2 regions of the Streptomyces albireticuli genome follow, and region 1 is predicted to be linked to the other one. Evidence: riboswitches for the same ligand, from Rfam matches in the RefSeq annotation. Region 1 holds a riboswitch; the other holds the start of a gene.
What was found. Region 1 has a riboswitch for cyclic di-AMP ahead of SMD11_RS28800 (C40 family peptidase). Riboswitches for the same ligand answer to the same signal wherever they lie in the genome.
Positions count from the first base shown of each region.

Region 2: another riboswitch for cyclic di-AMP. It lies ahead of SMD11_RS29300 (C40 family peptidase); the one in region 1 lies ahead of SMD11_RS28800 (C40 family peptidase).

Region 1 covers NZ_CP021744.1:6,631,881-6,638,030, forward strand. The annotation lists gene SMD11_RS28780 (8-amino-7-oxononanoate synthase) at 1-868, shown strand, start outside; gene SMD11_RS28785 (DUF397 domain-containing protein) at 888-1,130, opposite strand; gene SMD11_RS28790 (helix-turn-helix domain-containing protein) at 1,140-2,009, opposite strand; gene SMD11_RS28795 (ATP-binding protein) at 2,283-2,720, shown strand; gene SMD11_RS28800 (C40 family peptidase) at 2,832-3,302, opposite strand; cyclic di-AMP (ydaO/yuaA leader) riboswitch at 3,307-3,506, opposite strand; gene SMD11_RS28805 (urease subunit gamma) at 4,335-4,637, shown strand; gene SMD11_RS28810 (urease subunit beta) at 4,651-4,962, shown strand; gene SMD11_RS28815 (urease subunit alpha) at 4,955-6,150, shown strand, end outside.
Region 2 covers NZ_CP021744.1:6,764,082-6,770,231, forward strand. The annotation lists gene SMD11_RS29290 (sodium:proton exchanger) at 1-248, shown strand, start outside; gene SMD11_RS29295 (carboxylate-amine ligase) at 280-1,362, opposite strand; cyclic di-AMP (ydaO/yuaA leader) riboswitch at 1,695-1,873, shown strand; gene SMD11_RS29300 (C40 family peptidase) at 1,877-2,350, shown strand; gene SMD11_RS29305 (S1 family peptidase) at 2,450-3,520, opposite strand; gene SMD11_RS29310 (hypothetical protein) at 4,023-5,021, shown strand; gene SMD11_RS29315 (nitrate/nitrite transporter) at 5,049-6,150, opposite strand, start outside.

The sequences.
Region 1 (6,150 bases):
CTCCTCCGGCTACGCGGCCAACCTCGCCGCCGTCACCGCGCTCGCGGCCCCCGCCGACGCCGCCGGGCCCGGCACCCTGCTGGTCTCGGACGCGGGCAACCACGCCTCGCTCATCGACGGCTGCCGGCTCGCCCGCGCCGGCACGGCCGTCGTCCCGCACGCCGACCCGGAGGCGGTGCGCAAGACGCTGGAGGCCCACGGGGGTCCCGCGCTCGCCGTCACCGACTCCGTCTTCTCCGTGGACGGTGACGCCGCGCCGCTCGCCGCCCTCGCCGACGCCTGCCGCGCGTACGGCGCCGCGCTCCTGGTCGACGACGCGCACGGGCTGGGCGTCCTCGGGGCCGGCGGCCGCGGCGCCGTCCACGCCGCGGGCCTCGCGGGCTCCCCGGACGTCGTCGCGACCGTCACCCTGTCGAAGTCGCTGGGCAGCCAGGGCGGCGCGATCCTCGGCCCCGCCCGGGTGATCCGCCACCTCGTCAGCAACGCCCGGACGTTCATCTTCGACACCGGCCTCGCCCCGGCCGCCGTCGGCGCCGCACTCGCGAGCCTCGCGGTGCTGCGCCGCGAGCCGGAACGGGCGGCCCGCGCCCGGTACGTGGCCGACGCGCTGCACGGCGCGGTGACGGCGGCGGGCCGGGTGTCCGTACGGCCCGACGCCGCGGTGGTGTCCGTGCGGGCGCCGTCACCGGAGGCCGCGGTCGCCTGGGCGGCCGACTGCCGGGCCGAGGGGCTCGCGGTGGGCTGCTTCCGGCCGCCGTCCGTGCCCGACGGCGTCTCCCGGCTGCGGCTCACCGCCCGCGCGGACCTGTCGGACCGGCAGATCGAAGAGGCGGCCGCCACGGTCGTGAGGACCGCGCCGGCCGCCTGAGGTGCCCGGAGCCGCTCGCTCAGTGACCGGCGAGGGGGCGGAGCACCCCTTCGCTCAGCCCTCCGACGAACGCCGACCAGGCCGTCGGGGTGAACAGCAGGGCGGGGCCCGCCGCGCGCTTGGAATCGCGCACGGCCAGGAACCCCGGGGCGGGCTCCGCCGTCTCGACGCAGTTGTTCATTCCGGTGCTGTAGCTGCTGCGCCGCCACGCTGCGGCGCCCAGGGTCGGTGTAGAGGGAACGTACCGAGGCATTGCGGACATGGTGCCTCCTTACGCGCCGTCGTTGATCCCGGCGATGAATTCCAACGACTTCTCGTGCGAGAGGGCGTGCGCCTGAAGCGTGGTGAATGCCGTGGCGTACGCCCGGAGGTCTTCTTTCCGCTCCAAGTAGAGGCTACTCGTCAAGTGGTCGAGAACAACCACATCCAGATCAGCAATGCGCGGAAATGAGAAGATAACAAAAGGTCCGGTGATGCCGAGATGGCCACCACTGGTGAACGGCAGGACATGCAGCCGCACATGCCGCTGCGCCCCCGTCTCCACCAGGTGCCGCAACTGCCCGGCCATCACCTGCCGTCCGCCCACTTCATGGCGCAGCACCGCTTCGTCCAGCACCGCGCACAGCTCCAGCGGCTGCCTGCCCCGCAGCACCGACTGCCGCGCCATGCGCACCCGCACCAGTTCCTCCACCTGTTCCGGCGGTGGGTCGTGGAGGGCGGCGCGGGTGACGGCACGGGCGTAGGCGGGAGTCTGCAACAGCCCCGGCACCACCGTGGTCTCCAGGGTCCGTAACCGCGAGGCCTCCGACTCCAGGCTGATGAAGTCCAGATAGGCGGACGGCAGCAGATTGCGGTAGGCGTACCACCAGCCCCGGCGGGCGCCTTCGGCATCGGCCGACCCGGCACCGCACAGCGCCCCCAGCAGGGCGCGCAGCTCGGGGTCCGTCACTCCGTAGGCGTCCAGCAACAGGGCGACGTCCGCGGACTTCACCCCGCTGCTGCCTGTCTCGATCCGGCTGACCTTCGACTGGTGCCAGCCCACCGCACGCGCGGCCTCCAGGCTCGTCAGCCCGGCGAGCTCGCGCTGGCGGCGCAGCTCCGCACCGAGTTTGCGGCGGCGTACCGCGGGTCCGTATCGCATCTGCCCTCCCTACCGCCCGAGGTGAATGAGGTGAACGGGGTGAACACGTCACGTCGGTGTCGATAGACCAGTGTGCCGTCCAAATCCGGTCTTCCGGCCCAGAGTTCACCGCTTCGGGCGACAGATATATGCATATCTCGGTGGATCGCTCCCATCACTGCTGTTATCAGTGGCACTCTGTCGCGAAGAGCCGTCCGAGAACCGCTCTCCACTTTCGGCAATCGTCGCTACGCGATGCGTCGGAGCCCGGTCTCGGTGGGAAAGGGACAGGTCATGGCAGACCATCAAGAAGCCACCGTCACTCTGCCGAGCGCTCCCGCCTCGGTCTCCACGGCCCGCCGCTATGTGGCGGGTGTGCTCGCGGACTGGGGGCTGCCGGGTGGCACGGAAACCGCGGAGACCGTACGGCTGATCGTCTCGGAGCTCGCCACCAACGCCGTTCAGCACACCCGCGGCCAGTCGCCGACCTTCACCGTCGACATCCGGCTCGACCAGGAGCAGCAGCTGCGCATCGGCGTCACCGACAGCCATCCGCGCTACCCGCGCCGGCTGCCCGCGGCCGTCCAGCAGGACAACGGCCGCGGTCTGGTCATCATCCGCTGTCTCACCGCGGAGTACGGCGGGAGGCTGTTCTTCACCCCGACCTCGGACGGCGGCAAGACGGTCTGGATCTCGCTGCCCTGGACGGCGTCGGTCGTCGCCGAGCGCTGAGCCCCGCGGCGCGGGGCGAGGCCCCGCCCCGCCGGGGCCGGCCCCCGCGTGGCGCGCGGGGGCCGGGGCGACGCCTGGTCGCCGGGCGGGCCGGGGCGGGGCCGTCGTCGGTCAGTTCACCCGGCCGTAAAGGACGTTGTTCGTCCAGATCCGCTCCAGGCGGACGACGGTGCCGGTCTTGGGAGCGTGCCAGATCTTGCCGTTCCCCGCGTATATCCCGACGTGGTAGATCCCCCGGCCGGAGACGAAGAACACGAGGTCGCCGCGTTCCCGGGCGGCGCGCGGGATGTGGCTGGTCCCGTTGTACTGCTGGGCGGCGGTGCGGGGCAGGGACTTCCCGACCCGCTTGAAGGAGTAGAGCGTCAGGCCCGAGCAGTCGAAGCGGTGGGGGCCGGTCGCGCCCCACTGGTAGGGGGAGCCCTGTTTCGAGGCCGCGATGCTCAGCGCTTGGGTCGAGACGGACGAGGCTTCCGCGTCGGCCGCGCCACCCGGTACCAGCACTGTGGCGCCGACGGCGGCGAGCGTGAGGGCCGAGGCGGCGCCGGCCTTGGAGAGCTTTGACGGACGTTTGTGCGCGCCCATGGTGCCAACCCTTCGTCAGCCGCCTGTGAAGGATGACCTGTCGGGTTCGGGCAGGCGAAGGTTGCCCGGCCGTGTCAACGGCTTCACCCCAAGGGCCGACCGCACTACTCTTGGTCGTCCCACCGTGCTTGGGTCCTCCATCCCCACCGATGCGTTCGGTCGACCCGGCATCCAGACAGCGGCGGGGTTCGGCGTCCGCCTGGACCGCCCCGCCGGGATGGCGGGGTCTTGTCGTCGACCGGATCTTGGCGCAGCCCTGGTACGGATTCCGAGCGGAACCAAAGGTATGTGAGCCTGATCACTCCTGGGTGATTCCGGTGGACACGCGGCGATTTGATCATGTCCGGGTTCCCCTGTTGAGGTCCTGGCCTGCGGGCCGTCGCACCTGCTCCGGCGCGGTGTGCGTGCCCGGTTGAAATCGATCACCGCGCGCCGTCTACGACACCGTCCGGCGTCTGCGGGAGCGGTGTTTATCCGCCCGCCGACCCGGGTGCCGTGGGCGCGGGCGGGAGCGTGAGCGGGACGGCGCCCTGACGCGCCCGTCGCACCCCGGCCGGCACCGGCACCGTCCGCGTCAGGGCGCACCGCGCGCCACTCCCGACGGCCCCGGGCGAACGCCGGTTCGGGCGCGTCCGGCGGCCGCGCGGCGGCGACGACCAAGGTCTGCGCGGCCCGTAGACGGCCGTACGTGTCATGCGCGCGTGCGGAGTTGATCCGGCCCAGGAGATCCCGTAGTTGCAGACGGCAGCCGATCACTTCGCTTCCGCCCGGGGCGGGACGGGCGGGGGAGAGGGGTGGGGTGAGAGTGTCCCGTGTCCGCGCCGGCTCCGTGGGGCGTTCCGCCGGACCGGGGCGGGCGGGATAGCTCTGGCCATGGATGTGCAAAGGGTCAGTTAACGCGTTGGAAAAGGTTCCGCCCTAATCTGCAATCCCTGGTCACCGGAAGAAGAACCCCAGGTCAACAGTGTGTTGAACTCGACTGTGCCCCTGGTGCGTTCGGCCGGGACCCCGGTTCGTCAGTGAGGTGGACCCATGCAACTCTCCCCGCATGAGCAGGAACGCCTGCTCCTCCATGTGGCCGCCGACGTGGCGGACAAGCGCCGTGCCCGGGGGCTGCTCCTCAACCACCCGGAGGCGGTGGCCCTCATCACCGTCCACGTCCTCGAAGGCGCCCGCGACGGACGTACCGTGGCCGAGCTGATGTCCTCCGGCCGCAAGGTGCTCACCCGGGCCCAGGTCATGGCGGGCATCCCGGAGATGATCCACGAGGTGCAGGTCGAGGCCACCTTCCCGGACGGCACCAAGCTCGTCACCGTCCACGACCCCATCGGCTGACGGGGGCACCGCGATGATTCCCGGCGAGATCCTGGCCGCCGACGCGCCCGTACGCCTCAACGAAGGACTGCCGCGCACCCGGCTCACCGTCCTCAACGCCGCCGACCGGCCCGTCCAGGTCGGCTCCCACTACCACTTCGCCGAGGCCAACCCCGGCCTGGTCTTCGACCGTGCCGCCGCGCACGGCAAGCGGCTCTCCGTCGCCGCCGGCACCGCCGTGCGCTTCGAGCCCGGCATCCCCGTCGAGGTCGAGCTCGTGCCCATCGGCGGCAAGCGCGTCGTCGAAGGGCTGCGCGGCGAGTGCGGGGGGCCGCTCGATGACTGAGCTCGGCCGCGCCGCCTACGGAGAGCTCTACGGGCCGACCACCGGCGACCGGATCCGGCTCGCCGACACCGATCTGTTCGTCGAGATCGAGGAGGACCGCAGCGGCGGCCCCGGCCACGCCGGCGACGAGGCGGTCTTCGGCGGCGGCAAGGTGATCCGGGAGTCGATGGGCCAGTCCCGCGTCACCCGCGCCGAGGGCGCCCCCGACACGGTCGTCACCGGCGCCGTCGTCCTCGACCACTGGGGCGTCGTCAAGGCCGACATCGGCATCCGCGACGGCCGGATCACCGGCATCGGCAAGGCCGGCAACCCCGACACCATGGACGGCGTCCACCCCGACCTCGTCATCGGCCCCGAGACCGAGGTCATCGCGGGCAACGGCCGGATCCTCACCGCGGGCGCCGTCGACGCCCATGTCCACTTCATCTGCCCGCAGCTCGCCGACGAGGCCCTCGCCTCCGGCGTCACCACGCTCGTCGGCGGCGGCACGGGCCCCGCCGAGGGCAGCAAGGCCACCACCGTCACCCCGGGCTCCTGGCACCTCGCCCGGATGTTCGAGGCGATGGAGGGGTACCCCGTCAACATCGGCCTCCTCGGCAAGGGCAACACCGTCTCGTACGACTCCATGCGCGCCCAACTGCGCGCCGGGGCCGTCGGCTTCAAGATCCACGAGGACTGGGGCGCGACCCCGGCCGTGATCGACGCCTGTCTGGCCGTGTGCGAGGAGAGCGGCGCCCAGCTCGCCATCCACACCGACACCCTCAACGAGGCGGGCTTCGTCGGCGACACCCTCGCCGCCATAGCAGGCCGCTCCATCCACGCGTACCACACCGAGGGCGCGGGCGGTGGGCACGCGCCCGACATCATCACGGTCGTCTCCGCGGCCAACGTCCTGCCCAGCTCGACCAACCCGACCCGCCCGCACACCGTCAACACCGTCGACGAACACCTCGACATGCTGATGGTCTGCCACCACCTCAACCCGGCCGTCCCCGAGGACCTCGCCTTCGCCGAGTCCCGCATCCGGCCCGGCACCATCGCCGCCGAGGACATCCTGCACGACCTCGGCGCCATCTCGATCATCTCCTCCGACTCGCAGGCCATGGGCCGCATCGGCGAGGTCGTGCTGCGCACCTGGCAGACCGCCCACGTCATGAAGCGGCGGCGCGGCGCGCTCCCGGGCGACGG
Region 2 (6,150 bases), 130 kb from region 1:
CGCTGACGGCGGCCCAGACGGTCCTGGCCGTCGTGGTCCTGCTGGACCTGCGGTTCGCGCGGTGGCAGGCCGGCTGCCTCTTCGTGCTCTTCGCCGTGCAGTTCGCGCTGCCCGGTGAGTCCGCGCGCCTCGTCCTGACCTATGTCTATCTGGGCCTCGCGGCCCTGCTGCTGACCACCCGGCTGCGCGAGCTCCCGGCCACCGCCCGCGCGCTGGGCGGGCGGATCGAGGAGGATCCGCACTACTGAGCCCCGTGCGCGCGGGCCCGCCGGGCCCGGCTCACGGCTCGGTGATCAGATCCGTGAGCGCCCTGATGCCGTCCGACGCCAGGACGCGCCGTTGCCGGTCCGCCGGGGTGCCTCGGCGCAGCAGCCGGTGGACCAGGGAGCTCACCTGCCGGGTGTCGCCCGACTCCTCCAGGGCCTGTCCTATGTGGGTGAGAAGGGTGAGGACCACGGCGTCGGCGCCCCGGCGCCTGCCCTCGGGGTCCACCAGCACGCCGTCCAGCCCGTACCGCGCCGCGTGCCAGTTCGAGGCGTTGAGCAGCTCGGGGGTGCAGGGGGTGAGCAGCGGGCCCGTCTTCTCGTCCCGGATGGCCGTGGCCACCAGGGCCCGGACGATCCCGGCGAACATGACGGCGTCGTCGACCCGCAGCTGGACGTCCAGACAGCGGACCTCGATCGTGGGGTAGCGGTCGGACAGCCTCGCCTGCCAGTAGAGCTGCCCCCGGTCGGTGATCGCGCCGGCGACGAACAGCGCCTGGATTCGCTCTTCGTAGTCGGCGAGATCGGTGAAGTGCGGGGGCGGGCCGCTGACCGGCCAGCGGCTGTAGACCACCGTGCGCCAGCTGGCGAAGCCGGTGTCCTGGCCGTGCCACATGGGGGAGTTCGCGGCCATGGCCACCAGGACGGGCAGCCAGGGCCGGACGCGGTTGAGTACGCCTACGCCCACCTCCCGGTCGGGGATGGCGACATGCACATGCATCCCGTTGACCAGCTGCTCGTCGACGAGCTGCGGTGCCACGGAGTGCATGGCCAGATAGCGGGGACTGCGCGTCACGGGCACGGGGGCCAGCCCGGCTCGCGGCGCGGTCCCGCTCGCGGCGATGCGGCACCCGGTGCGCTTCGCGGCGGAACTCACCGCGTGACGCAGCCGCAGCAGATGCCTGCTCGCCTCCGCCAGATCCGAGCAGACCGGAGTGGCAACTTCCACTTGGGCCTGCAACAGTTCCGGCTGAATCTCCCGCTCGTGGACGACCGGCTCCAGGTCCACCGCCGCACAGACCTGTTCTGCCATCGGTACGGGCAGCGCGGTGGCCGGGTCGAGCAGAAGATACTCCTCCTCGATCCCTAGGGTGAGCATGCCGTATCGCTACCCCCGCGCCCTCCCGGCGAACCGCGCACGGGGGCCGTCCCGGGTTTCTGTCGCAAAGACGCCGGACCCTTCTGCGGATACCGGCTCCGGGGTGCGTCGGGTGACGCGATTTCGGTCTCCGGGCATCTCGGCAACTTCCTTGCGAGAAAAGGATTTACGAGGTCCGTGTGGTGCGAAAACATACCCCGGTTCCCTGAATGGCCGTGAAGTGAAGAAGTTCACAGAAACCCCTCCCGGCGCCGGATTCCGGCATTCCGTGATGCAGGATCTTGGATCGAACACAAGATCCCGTCACCGAGGCGGGCGACCCGGGCGGACGCCGAGTCCTGCCGCCGTACCGGGTGCGGACAGATCGAAAAGGATCGGCAGGAGCGGGAGACCCAAGCACGGCGGACCACGATGGCGGTGGTCCTTGGGGTGAAGTCACTCAGGTGACCGGGCAACTTCGACAGCCCGAACCCGACAGGTCATCTTTCGCAGGCGGATGACGAAGGGTTTTGTCATGTCTGCGATTCCTGGCATACCGGCGCTCAAGTCCCGGGCCGTGGCCGCGTCCGTCCTCACCGCGGCCACCGTGACCGCGTCGATGCTCCTGCCCGGTGTGGGATCCGAGGCCCAGGCCGCGACGCCCGGTCAGACCGCCGTGAAGGTCGCGGCCTCCAAGAAGGGCTCGCCCTACCAGTACGGCGCGGCCGGCCCCAACCGGTTCGACTGCTCGGGCCTGACGCTCTACTCCTTCAAGAAGGCCGGCAAGACGCTCCCGCGCACCGCCGCCCAGCAGTACAACAAGACCCGTCACCTCTCGGCGGGCTCCCGCCAGGTCGGCGACCTCGTCTTCTTCCACTCCGGCAGCAACGTCTACCACGTGGGCATCTACGCCGGCGACAACAAGATCTGGCACTCGCCCAAGCCGGGCGCGTCCGTCCGCATGGAGAAGATCTGGAGCAGCGGCGTCTGGTACGGCCGCGTCAACTGACGGCCCGTACGGTGCCACGCCACGGCGCGGCCCCCGGCTCTCCGTGAGGAGCGCCGGGGGCCGCGCCCGTTCCCCGGGGCGGCACGGAGCCCCGAGGGGTCACGGGAGCTGTGCCCCGAAGGCCCGGAGGGCGTCCGTCACCGGCTGGAAGAACGTCTCGCCGCCGGACGAGCAGTCACCGCTGCCGCCCGAGGTGAGCCCGAGCGCGGTCCCGCCGTCGAAGAGCGCGCCGCCGCTGTCGCCCGGCTCGGCGCAGACCGTGGTGTCGATCAGACCGTCGACCTGGCCCTCCTCGTAGTTGACGGTCGCGTCGAGGCCGGTCACCTCGCCGCCGCTGACGCCGGTGGTGCTGCCGCTGCGCCGCACCGGCTCGCCGACCGTCGCCTCCGCGGCCCGGGTGATCTGCTGGCTCCCGCCGTTGTACAGATTGACGGCGCTGGGGTGGGCGACGGAGGCGGTGTAGCGCACGAGGGCGTAGTCGTGGCCGGGGAAGGACGACTGCTCGGTCACCCCGATCACGGGGCCGCCCTGGGTGGCGGACCACTGCGCCGAGGCGTTGCCGCAGTGTCCGGCGGTGAGGAAGTACGGCTTCCCGCCCTTGGTGATGTTGAAGCCGAGCGAGCAGCGCACCCCGCTGCCCCAGATGGCGTCGCCGCCCATGAGGTACGGGCGGAAGGTCCCGGACGTCCTTCTGAGCGCGGCCCTGTCGCCCAGGCCCGCGACGACCTTCTCCAGCCGGGCCAGCCGGGCGCCCCCGACCGTGCTGTCGGCGGTGACCACGACCTTGTTGCGGCGCGGGTCGACCGACCAGGCGGTGCCGGGTATCGCGGCGCGCTCCTTCAGGGTGCTCCGGGCCGCCGCGAGCTCGGTGGCCGAGTGCCGGACGAGCCGGGCCTCGGCCCCGGCGGCGCGGACCTTCGCGGCGGTCGCCCGGTCGAGGACGCCGACGACCAGGGTGCGGGCCGCGGCGTCGTAGTACGCGCCGGCCGTGTCCGCCGCCGGCAGGCTCGCGGTGAGGTCCCGCGCGAGCCGGCCCGCGCTCCCGGCGGAGAGCGTGGCCGGGCCGGGGGAGGCGTGGGCGCTCGGCAGGGTGAGCGCGGTCGCGGTCAGGACGGTGGCGGCAGCGGCGGCCAGGGCCGCGCGGCGGGCAGGGGTGCGGGAACGGTTCACTCGTGCCTCCTGTGGGGGAGTGCCCGACATCGATGTCGGGCGTGGAGGTCGTGCGTGAGGTGGGGGCACGGCGCGACGGCCGATGAAATGGTCGCGTCCATGTCAATTGACCTCAGTGTCACCAGAGGGCCGGGCGGCGTTCAAGGGCGACATCCGGTCGCGCGCCCGGACGGCTCACTCGCCCTTCCGTCCCCACGGACGGAAGGGCGAGTGACCCCTGTCAACAGGAGGGACGCGTAAAGAGGTTCGCCCACCGGTGAGCGGACGGGCCGGACCGCTCCTGTCCGGTAGTCGCTCCCCTTGGCGTCGGCGAGACGCTCTCTTTGCCCGCTCTTGGGGGCCGGCGCGGCCGTCACGGCGACCGGCGCCCGGCGGGCCGGGCCCCCGCGCCCGCGCTCCGCGCGCCCGCGACGGGCTTCACGCTCCCGCCCGTTCCACCTGTACGGGTGACACCCGCTCCGGAGCGCCGGAACCGGCGGCCGCCGGTGCCAGGCTGCTCCGCATGCGTCGCCGTACCTTCGTCGTCTCGGCCGCCGGAGCGGCTCTCGCCACGACCACCCCCACGGGCGCACCGGCTCTCGCGGCCGATCCCCTGCCGCCCGCGCTCGGGGCACGCTTCCCCGGGACCGGCAGGGGCTACTGGCGCGGCGGCCGGCCGCGGTCCGCCTTCCACCGTCACCTCGACACCCTGCGCGCCTACGGGGTCGGCCTCGTCCGCGTGGACGTGTCCTGGCCCAAGAGCGAGCGCAGGCGCGGCCGGGCGCGCGCCGGCCACCCCTACAACAGACGCCTCGGCGCCGTGCTCGACGCGGCGGCGGAGCGCGGCTTCGGCGTCCTCGTCACTCTCCACGACTCACCGGCCTGGGCACGCCCCGGCGCCGCCTCCCGCGACCCCGCCGCGCGCTTCCCCGAGGACCCCGAGGCCGTCCGCCCCTGGGCGGAATGGCTGGGCTCCACCTACGGCGACCGCGTCCGCGCCTGGGAGGTGTGGCACGAGCCCAACCTCCCCGGCACCACCGGCGTCACCGATCCCGGCGAGCGGGCCGCGCGCTACGCCGCCCTCCTGCGCGCCTGCTCGGCCGGCCTGAAGGCGGGACACCCCGGGGCCGTGGTGGTGCTCGGCGGCCCCCGCCACACCGACCACCGCTTCGTCCGTGACGTCTACGCCGCGGGCGCCCGCGACCACTTCGACGTGCTGGCCCTCCGCCCCCGCCAGGACCCCGGGGCGCCCCCCGGCATCGGGCAGGTGGCCAACTTCCCGGCCGTGGCCGAGGCGATGCGCGCGTACCGCGACGGCGACAAGCCCGTCTGGTGGACCGACTTCGCCGCCGCGGCACCCGCCCCCGAGGACCCCGGCGCCCTCGTCCGCGCCTTCGAGCTCGCCCGCCTCGCGCACCCGCAGATCCGCCTCGGCGTCCTCGCCCCGGGTGTCGCACCGCCCCAGCTCGCGGCCCTGCGGGACTACTTCCAGCGGCACGACGGGCGCCGCCCGCTGCTCTGACGCCCGGGGCCCCGGCGGCACCCTCCGTCAGACCCCCGGCAGCCGCCGGTCCGACGGCCGCAGATAGACCGCCCACGTCAGCACCAGGCAGACCGCGTACGCGGCGAGGAAGGCCAGGTAGGCCGCCTCGCCGTTGCCCGAGGCCAGGAAGGACTGGCGGAAGGCGATGTTGACGAGGACGCCGCCGAAGGCGCCGACCGCACCCGCGATGCCGATCAGCGCCGAGGCGCGGCGCCGCGACCGCTGCTCGGCCGCCTCCGGATCCGCGCCGGACGCCACCTCCGCCCCGGCCTTGGCCCGGAAGATCGCCGGAATCATCTTGTACGTCGAGCCGTTGCCGATCCCGCTGAGCACGAACAGCGCCACGAACCCGGTGACGAACAGCGGCAGCGAGCCCCGCCGTGACGCGGCCAGCACCGCCGCCGCGCCCGCCGCCATCGCCGCGTAGATCCACACCGTCACCCTCGCCCCGCCCCAGCGGTCGGCCATCAGCCCGCCCACCGGGCGCACCAGCGAGCCGAGCAGCGGTCCGAGGAAGGTGACGCCCGCGGCCTTCACCGGGGTGTCGAAGTGGTCGTGGAACTGCACCTGGAGCACCTGCCCGAAGGCGAAGCCGAAGCCGATGAACGAGCCGAACGTGCCGATGTAGAGCACCGACATGATCCAGGTGTGCGGCTCGCGGCAGACGTCGCGCATGGCCCGCCGGTCGCTGCGCAGCGCGGTGAGGTTGTCCATCCGCAGCGCCGCGGCCAGGGCCGCGAGGGCGATCAGCGGGATGTAGACGAGCGGCAGCAGCCGCGGGCTGCCCGTGCCCGCCACGGCCATCAGCAGCAGGCCGGCGAGCTGCACCGCCGGGACCCCGAGATTGCCGCCGCCGGCGTTGAGGCCGAGCGCCCAGCCCTTCAGGCGCTGCGGGTAGAACGCGTTGATGTTCGCCATCGAGGAGGCGAAGTTGCCGCCGCCCACCCCCGCGACGCACGCCACCGCCAGGAGCGTGCCGTAGGAGACGCCCGGTTCGAGCACGACCCCGGCCAGGACGGTGGGGACCAGCAGCAGGAGCGCGCTGACGACCGTCCAGTTCCGGCCGCCGAACACGGCCACCGCGAAGGTGTACGGCAGCCGCAGGACC